2 regions of the Methylocystis rosea genome follow, and region 2 is predicted to be linked to the other one. Evidence: predicted binding sites of a transcription regulator. Region 2 holds the regulator's gene; the other holds the start of a gene.

Region 1 (4,423 bases), 1.6 Mb from region 2:
GCAGCAGAAGGACGCGACGCGCGCCGATTTCCAGGCCTACGCCAAATCGAAGGGCGCCTCCGACCTGATGATTCCGGCGGAAATCATGCTTGTGGAGCAGGTGCCGCTTCTGGGCTCCGGCAAGCTCGATTTCGCGGCGGTGACCAAAATGGTGCGCGAGCGCGGGCGCTACATTCTGCCCAATCCGCGCCTACCCAACGGCCTGCAGGGGCGCATCGACGGCAACGCCGCTGCGCCCGCGTGAAACGGGGTTGCGCGGGGGAGCGCTGCATCGCCAACCTTTGGCGTCGCGGCCCTCGTCCTTCGAGATGCCGCCTTCGATCTCGGGCTTGCCGAAGATCGACATTCAAATTCGCAAGTCGGGTAAACCCGACTTGCGGGCGGCTCCTCAGGATGAGGACCGCAGGGGCTCTAAAAAGCTTGGACCCTCTAAAACAGGTCAGTTTTGCGAAACCAAAGGCCCCTCATCCTGAGGAGGCCGCTTAGCGGCCGTCTCGAAGGACGAGGGGCGCTGGCGTTAGCCCCGCAAAAGCGCGGGCGGCGCCACGCCATGCGCCCGCCGTCAATCTCTCAAGCTCTTGATTAATACGTCCACGCTTGCTTTATCGCGGCGCAATATCTTTCTCGGGAGCTGCGCCTCATGTCGACTTGGCCAAACTACGGCAAAATCACCGGTCCGATCGTGCTGATCGGCTTCGGCTCCATCGGCCGAGGCATTTTGCCGCTGATCGAGCGCCATTTCGATTTCGACAAATCGCGCTTCACCGTCATCGACCCGGTCGATACGCATCGCCGTTTGCTCGACGAGCGCGGCATCGCTTTTCTCAAAACCAAGCTGACGCCGGAGAACTACCGCGAGGTCTTGACCCCGCTGCTGACGAAGGGCGAAGGCCAGGGCTTTATCGTCAATCTCTCAGTCGACGTTTCCTCGCTCGCGATCATCAAGCTCGCGCGCGAATTGAACGCGCTATGCGTCGACACGGTGGTGGAGCCATGGCCGGGCTTCTATTTCGACAAGACCATGTCCAATGAAGCGCGCACCAATTATGCCCTGCGCGAGACGGTGCTCGACGAGCGCCGCAAAAATCCCGGCGGATCGACGGCGGTTTCCTGCGTCGGCGCCAATCCCGGCATGGTGTCCTGGTTCGTCAAGCAGGCGCTCGTCGATATCGCGCGCGACACGGGCGCTTTCGACAAGGAGCCGGCGACGCGCGCCGAATGGGGCGCGCTCGCCCAAAAGCTCGGGGTCAAGGGCGTTCACATCGCCGAACGCGACACGCAGCGCGCGCGCGATCCGAAGCCGCGCAATGTTTTCGTCAACACCTGGTCGGTCGAAGGCTTCGTCTCCGAGGGCTTGCAGCCCGCCGAACTCGGCTGGGGCACGCATGAAAAATCTTTGCCCGACATCGGCCGCACGCATCCCTCCGGCTGCGGCGCGGCGATCTATCTGCTCTCGCCCGGCGCCAATACGCGCGTGCGCTCATGGTGCCCGACGCCGGGGCCGCAATATGGCTTCCTCGTCACTCACAATGAGTCGATCTCGATCGCGGACTATCTCACCCTGCGCGACGATAAGGGTCAGGCGATCTATCGTCCGACCTGTCACTACGCCTATCATCCCGCCGACGACGCCGTGCTTTCCCTGCACGAGATGTTCGGCGCCGCCGGCAAGATGCAGGAGAGCTGGAAGATTCTCGACGAGCATGAAATCGTCGACGGAATCGACGAGCTCGGCGTGCTGCTCTATGGCCACGCCAAGAACGCCTATTGGTACGGGTCGCAGCTCTCGATCGAGGAGACGCGCGATCTCGCGCCCTATCAGAACGCCACCGGACTGCAGGTGAGTTCGGCGGCGCTCGCCGGCATGGTCTGGGCGCTGGAGAACCCGCAGGCGGGAATCGTCGAAGCCGACGAGGTCGACTACAAGCGCTGCCTCGACGTGCAGCTGCCGTATCTCGGCCCGGTGAAGGGCTATTACACGGATTGGACGCCGCTCGAGGGGCGTCCCGGGCTGTTCCCGGAAGATATCGACGAAAGCGATCCGTGGCAGTTCAAAAACATTCTGGTGCGGTGAGGGCGCGCATCAGAGTCGGCCTCAACACGCGCGGGGCCCCTCGGCGCGCTTTTTCGTTCAGATAGCCGCTTGCCTCACTTTAATGTTCTCTATATGTTCTGGCTAGCGTCAGTTCTGAGCAATCGCCCAAGCGATGCTCAGCGCGACGCTGGGCAGAGGTTGCGGACATGGGGCGTGCGGCTCAGGCATCGGTAGAAATCAAAGGAGCGCCGCAGCCGATCGACGCTGCGGCCCTCATCGACGCCGATCGCCGGCGCGGACGCGGCGCCTTGTCGAAGCGCAGCGGCCGGTTCGAAAAGGAGACCCGCGAGGAGGCCGACGACGGCTGGGGATCGCTGGAGAGCTTGCCGGCGCTCAAGACCAATTTCCACGTCGAGAAGCCGCGCACGATCATCACCAGGAATGATTCGCCGGATATTTCCTTCGATCGCTCAATCAATCCCTATCGCGGCTGCGAGCATGGCTGCGTCTATTGCTTCGCGCGGCCGACGCACGCCTATATGGGCTTTTCGCCGGGCCTCGACTTCGAGACCGAGATCTTCGTCAAGGAAGGCGCGGCGCAGCTTCTCGAACGCGAATTATCGGCGCCGCGCTACGTCCCCAAGACGATCGCCATCGGCACCAACACCGATCCCTATCAGCCCGCCGAGAAGAGCCATCGAATCATGCGTTCGATCCTCGAAGTGCTGGCGCGCGCCAATCATCCGGTCGGCATCGTGACGAAGTCCGCGCTCGTCCTGCGCGACCTCGATCTGCTCGCGCCAATGGCGGCGAAGGGCCTCGCGAAGGTCGCGATCTCGGTGACGACGCTCGACCGCAAGTTGGCGCGGCTGATGGAGCCGCGCGCCGCGACGCCCGAGTTGCGGCTTGATGCGCTGGAGAAGCTCAGCGCCGCCGGCGTGCCGACGGCGGTGATGACGGCGCCGATCATTCCCGCCATCAATGACGACGAAATCGAGCGGATCTTGGCGCGGGCGCACGCCGCCGGCGCTCGCGAGGCTGGCTATGTGATGCTGCGCCTGCCGCTCGAATTGCGCGATCTCTTCACCGAATGGCTGGCGACGCATTTTCCTGAAAGGGCCCGCCGAGCCCTCGCGCTCGTGCGCTCGACGCGAGACGGCAAGCTTTACGATCCGTCCTTCGGGACCCGCATGAAAGGCGAGGGGCCCTACGCCTGGATGATCGGCCGGCGTTTTGAGCTCGCGGCCGCCCGGCTCGGTTTTGCGCAGAAAACAAGAATGCGAACGGATCTGTTCGAGCCGCCCCGACGCGCGCCGCAGCAGCTCAACCTCTTCTGAGCCCACTCTTAGGCTGGTCTCCGGCGAGCTTATCGCGCTCGCGCGGGCCGAGAATTCTTTGGACGCCGCCGCAAACGCCGTCTTTCCGGTTGCCAGCCGCCCGCCCTCCGCGCTTTATTCGCTGCGCGGTCCTGCACTGACGCCACTGTCGCGCAGAACCCTAGCGATTCGCCCCGGGGGGAGCGTTGGTGACGGCCAAGGGGCCCCATTTTCGACTGGAAGCCCAGCTGCGCCGGAAAGGCGTCTGGCCGATCGCCGGCGTCGACGAGGTCGGACGGGGGCCGCTCGCGGGTCCGGTGGCGGCGGCGGCGGTGATTCTCGATCCCGAACGACGGCCGCGGGGCCTCGATGATTCGAAGGCGCTGAACCAGGCGCAGCGCGAAGAAGCGTTTGAGCGCATCATGGCGAGCGCGCTCGCGGTGAGCGTCGCCTTCGTCGCCCCCGCCGAGATCGACCGCATCAATATCCGCCAGGCGACGCTCGCGGCGATGGCGCGGGCCGTCGCCGGCCTTTCTCATACGCCGGCCTATCTTCTCATCGACGGCAACGACCGGCCGCCGGTCAACTGCCCCTGCCAGCTGATCATCAAGGGCGACGCGACGGCGCTCAGCATCGCCGCCGCCTCGATCGTCGCCAAGGTCGCGCGCGACGCCATGATGCGCCGCCTCGCCGTCCACTATCCGCACTATGGTTTTGAGACCAATGTCGGCTACGCCGTGCAGCGTCACCTCGATGCGCTGGCGCTGCACGGCGCGAGCCCGGCGCACCGCGTCAGCTTCGCGCCCGTCCGCGAGGCGTGAGGCCTCGTCAACTATTCGCTAACCTTTTTACTTCTTTAAGACTTCCGTTCGAAAAAGAGACGTCTGCATTTTGCCAATCTAAACGCCCCCTTTACCTCCCTCCTTCACTATCTCGCATGTTGGTTGCGTTGATGGTGTTCAGTTCATGCGTAGCGCGCGCGTCGGGGCGGCTCGCCTCAAAGCCCGAAATCAGGTCACGCGTATCGGGCGCACAAATGAAGGGCCGCTCCGCGCGACGGCGCGCAACGAAA
Region 2 (4,423 bases):
CGCGGCTGATGCCGCCGGCGCGGGCGGCGCTCCCCGGGGGCTATGATTTCGCGCGGGACGCATTTTTTGCGCGCATCGGCGCGGTCGGCAACGCGCTTGGACGAATCGAGACGATGTCACCGCCCGAACCGGCGCCATTTTCGCTGCGTTTCTTCGCGCACGTCGACCATATGCGCAACGCCCTGGCGATGCGCGTCTATCGAATCATCGAAGGCGACGCCGGCGCGATCGCCGCCGCGATGGTGACGGGCAAGCGCGACCTGCTGTCGGAAGACGCCAAGAGCCTCATCCGCCGGGCCGGAATTTTTCACATCATCACCATTTCCGGCGTTCAGATGACGCTCGTCGCCGGCATCTTCTTCGTCGGCTTTCGGCGCCTGTTGGCGACGTCGCAAACGCTCGCTCTGAATTATCCGATCAAGAAATGGGCGGCGGCGCTCGCCATGCTCGGCGCCATTCTCTACGACATCGGCACGGGCTCGCGCGTCGGCACCGAGCGCGCGCTAGTGATGACTCTCATCATGCTTGCGGCGGTTCTCTTCGATCGGCCGTCGCTGTCGATGCGCAATCTGGCGCTTGCCGCGCTCTTCATCATCGCTTTCGAGCCGGAGGCGTTGCTCGGCGCAAGCTTTCAGCTCTCCTTCGCGGCGGTGGCGGCCTTGATCGCGGTGTACGAATGGCGCGGCGAATATCTCGCGAAGCGCCGCATCGACGATCGCGCGCCGCAAGGGCGATGGGGCGCGCTCCGTGAAAGCGTCGCCGAGCGCCTGCTGCACGGACCGGGCGCGGCGATCTTCGCAACGCTATGTGCGACCTCGGCGACCGCTTCCTTCATGGCGAATGATTTTCATGAGCTCAGCCCCTATGTGCTGATAGGCAATCCGCTGACGTTGGCGATCATCGAATTCTTCGCCGTTCCCTGCGCGCTCGTCGGCGCCGCGCTTTACCCCCTGGGCCTCGACGGCTTCATCTGGCGCTATCTCAAGCTCGGCATCGACCTCGTGACCTATCTCGCCGGGCTGATCGCCAGCGCGCCCGGCGCGAGCCTGCCGGTCAAAGCCTTTGCGCCCTGGGCGATCCTGTTCCTTTCGCTTGCGGTCCTGTCGCTCGTGCTATGGCGCACTTGGGCGTGGCGCGCGCTCGCCATTCCTCTCGCCTTGATCGGACTGATGGGCGCGAGGAGCGGCGCGCCGTTTGATCTGGCCGTGCCGGCGACCGGAGAATCGGCGGCGCTGCGCCTGCCGTCCGGACAGCTCGCCGTCCTGGGGCAAAAACCGAGCGCTTTCGCCGCGGAACAATGGTTGCGCGCGGACGGCGACGCGCGCCAGTCCGCGGATGCGAGGAGCGGCGTCGCCTGCGACGACACGGGTTGCGTGGCGAAGGCCGTCAACGGCCGCTTTGTCGCGCTCGTCGCCGGGCGCGGCGGCTTCTTCGAAGACTGCGCGCGCGCCGCCGTCATCGTGACGCCGCTCTACGCGCCGTTAGGCTGTGCGGCGGAAATCGTGATCGATCGCCGCAGACTGTCCGAAACAGGGGCAGTGGCTTTGAGGTTCAAGGCGGAGGGCGTCGAATGGACGACGGCGCGCGCGATCGACGAGGATCGGCCCTGGTCGCCGGCGCCCCGCAATCGCCGCGCATCCGGATTTACCGCGCCGCTGAGCGATGAAGAGCGCAGCGCGGAAGATGCGCGCGCAATGGAGCCGCTTGAGTAGGGCGGAGCAATTCACGCGTCATTGCGAGGAGCGTAGCGACGAAGCAATCCAGGGGGAGGCCTCAAAGCGCTGGATTGCTTCGCTTCGCTCGCAATGACGGCGTTGCCAGAAACTAATATTTCCGCAGAAGGCTCACGAGCCTGCCCTGAATGCGCACGCGATCGGGGCCGAAGATCCGCGTCTCATAGGCGGGATTGGCGGCCTCCAACGCGATCGAGGCGCCGCGCTTGCGCAGGCGTTTCAGCGTCGCTTCCTCATCGTCGATCAGCGCCACGACGATGTCGCCGGTGTCGGCGCTGTCCTGCTTGCGGATCACGACCGTATCGCCGTCGAGAATTCCGGCTTCGATCATCGAATCGCCGCGCACTTCGAGCGCGAAGTGCTCGCCGCTCGAGAGCAGGTCGGGCGGCAGGCTGATGGTGTGGCTACGATTCTGGATGGCGGAGATCGGCGTGCCGGCGGCGATGCGCCCCATGACCGGAATGGCGACCTGACGTTCGCTTTCGTCCTCAAAACGTTCGCTGAGCGGCCGGACGCGCCCGAGATTCCCCTCGATGACGGACGGCGAGAACTTGCCGTTGCGCCCGCCCGCGGTGCGCGGCGTGGCCGATTCAGGTAGACGCAGAACTTCGAGCGCGCGGGCGCGATTGGGCAGGCGGCGGATGAATCCGCGTTCCTCAAGTGCGAGAATCAGCCGATGAATCCCCGACTTTGACCGCAGGTCGAGTGCGTCCTTCATCTCGTCGAAGGACGGCGGCACGCCCGACTCCTTCAGACGTTCATGAATGAAGCGCAATAGATCGTTTTGTTTTTTGGTCAGCATCGCCGCACCGCCCCGCAAGCCGAATCGTTGATTTTGGCTGAGCCGCAGCTTCTGGCTCGATAACCTAAACAAATCATGAACAGAACGATATCGGTTCTTACTGCGTTCCGCAAGCCATATGTTCACGCTTTGGTTAAACCATCATCGTGACGATCTATGTTCGCTTCGCGTGCGCCGTGTTAGACGGGCCGACCCAAATCGAGGAATTCGCCGCGCTCATGTCACAGGTCGTCACCCGCTTCGCTCCGTCGCCCACCGGCTTTCTGCACATCGGCGGGGCGCGCACGGCGCTGTTCAACTGGCTTTACGCTAAGAAGCACGGCGGCCGGATGATGCTGCGTATCGAAGACACCGACCGCGAGCGCTCCACGCAAGCGGCGATCGGCGCCATCATCGATGGCCTGCAGTGGCTCGGCCTCGAATGGGACGGCGACATCGTCTACCAGTCCGCGCGCGCCACGCGCCATGCCGAGGTCGCCGAAGAGCTGCTGGCGCAGGGACACGCCTATCGCTGCTACGCCACGGCGCAGGAGCTCGAGGAGATGCGCGAGAAGGCCAAGGCGGAAAAGCGCCCTTGGCGCTACGACGGCCGCTGGCGCGATCGCGATCCCTCGGAGGCGCCCGCCGGCGCGCCCTATGTCGTGCGCATCAAGGCGCCCCAGGACGGCGAGACGATCGTCGACGACGCCGTGCAGGGACGCGTCGTCTTCCAGAACAAGGATCTTGACGATTTCATTCTGCTGCGATCGGACGGCGCGCCGACCTACATGCTCGCGGTCGTCGTCGACGATCACGACATGGGCGTCACGCAGATCATTCGCGGCGACGATCATCTCACCAATGCTGGGCGACAGACGCATATCTATCAGGCGATGGGTTGGACGATTCCGGCCTTCGCGCATATTCCGCTGATTCACGGACCGGACGGCGCCAAGCTTTCGAAGCGCCATGGCGCGCTCGGCGTCGACGCCTACCGCGCGATGGGCTATTTGCCGGCGGCGCTGCGCAACTATCTCGTTCGATTGGGGTGGTCGCAGGGCGACAAGGAGTTCTTCACGACGCCGGAGATGGTCGAGTCGTTCGATCTTTCGCAGGTGCACCGTTCGCCGGCGCGTTTCGATTTCGCCAAGCTTGAAAATATGAACGGCCATTATCTGCGCGATAGCGATGATGACGAGCTGTTGGACTTGCTCATCGCGACGCTTCCCTATCTCGAAGGCGGCGGCGCGGTCGCGCAGGCGCTCGACGAGGGGACGCGCGCGCAGTTGCGCGCCGCCTTGCCGGGCCTGAAGGCGCGTGCGAAGACTTTGAACGAACTTCTCGACGGCGCGGGCTTTCTCTTCGCGCAGCGTCCGCTGTCGCTCGACGCAAAGGCGGCGCAGCTGCTTTCGGCGGAAGCGCGCGCGCGGCTTGCGCAGCTTGTCGAGAAACTTGCAGGGCTTCCAAACTGGACGGCCGCAACGACGGAAGCGGTCGTGCGCGATCTCGCGACAGCACTTGGCGTCAAACTCGGCGATCTCGCACAGCCTTTGCGCGCCGCGCTCACCGGCCGCGCGACGTCGCCCGGCATTTTCGACGTTCTGGAAATTTTGGGGCGCGAGGAAAGTCTTGCGCGAATTTCCGATCAGGCTGTCGTCGGGTAACCCGTCGCGTCGCTGCGGCCTTGGCGCGCGTAAAAATCGCTGACGCGATTTTCGGCGCCGCGCCGTTTTCCGCGCCACTGCGAAACACATAGCCCTTATTCGCGAGGCATACGCGAAACGGGTGGCGCACGCTTGACAGCCCTTGCGGTTGATATAGCTTTTTGCACCGCACAACAAACCGAATGCAACGCATCGGCGTGCGCGTGAAAGCGACGACATCGCGAATGTGACGCAATTCATGCATA

The links. The regulator LexA, encoded in region 2, represses DNA repair genes until DNA is damaged. The targets are predictions, from matches to a motif close to TGTTCNNNNTGTGTTCNG.
Region 1: a site for LexA is predicted at 2,158-2,175, ahead of EHO51_RS15450 (PA0069 family radical SAM protein). Genes of this name have one in related genera too.

The regions. Positions count from the first base shown of each region.
Region 1 covers NZ_CP034086.1:3,190,815-3,195,237, forward strand. The annotation lists gene EHO51_RS15440 (acyl-[ACP]--phospholipid O-acyltransferase) at 1-244, shown strand, start outside; gene EHO51_RS15445 (homospermidine synthase) at 641-2,074, shown strand; gene EHO51_RS15450 (PA0069 family radical SAM protein) at 2,242-3,372, shown strand; gene EHO51_RS15455 (ribonuclease HII) at 3,561-4,172, shown strand; gene EHO51_RS15460 (site-specific DNA-methyltransferase) at 4,318-4,423, shown strand, end outside.
Region 2 covers NZ_CP034086.1:1,557,718-1,562,140, reverse strand. The annotation lists gene EHO51_RS07585 (ComEC/Rec2 family competence protein) at 1-1,712, shown strand, start outside; gene lexA (transcriptional repressor LexA) at 1,825-2,535, opposite strand; gene gltX (glutamate--tRNA ligase) at 2,754-4,178, shown strand.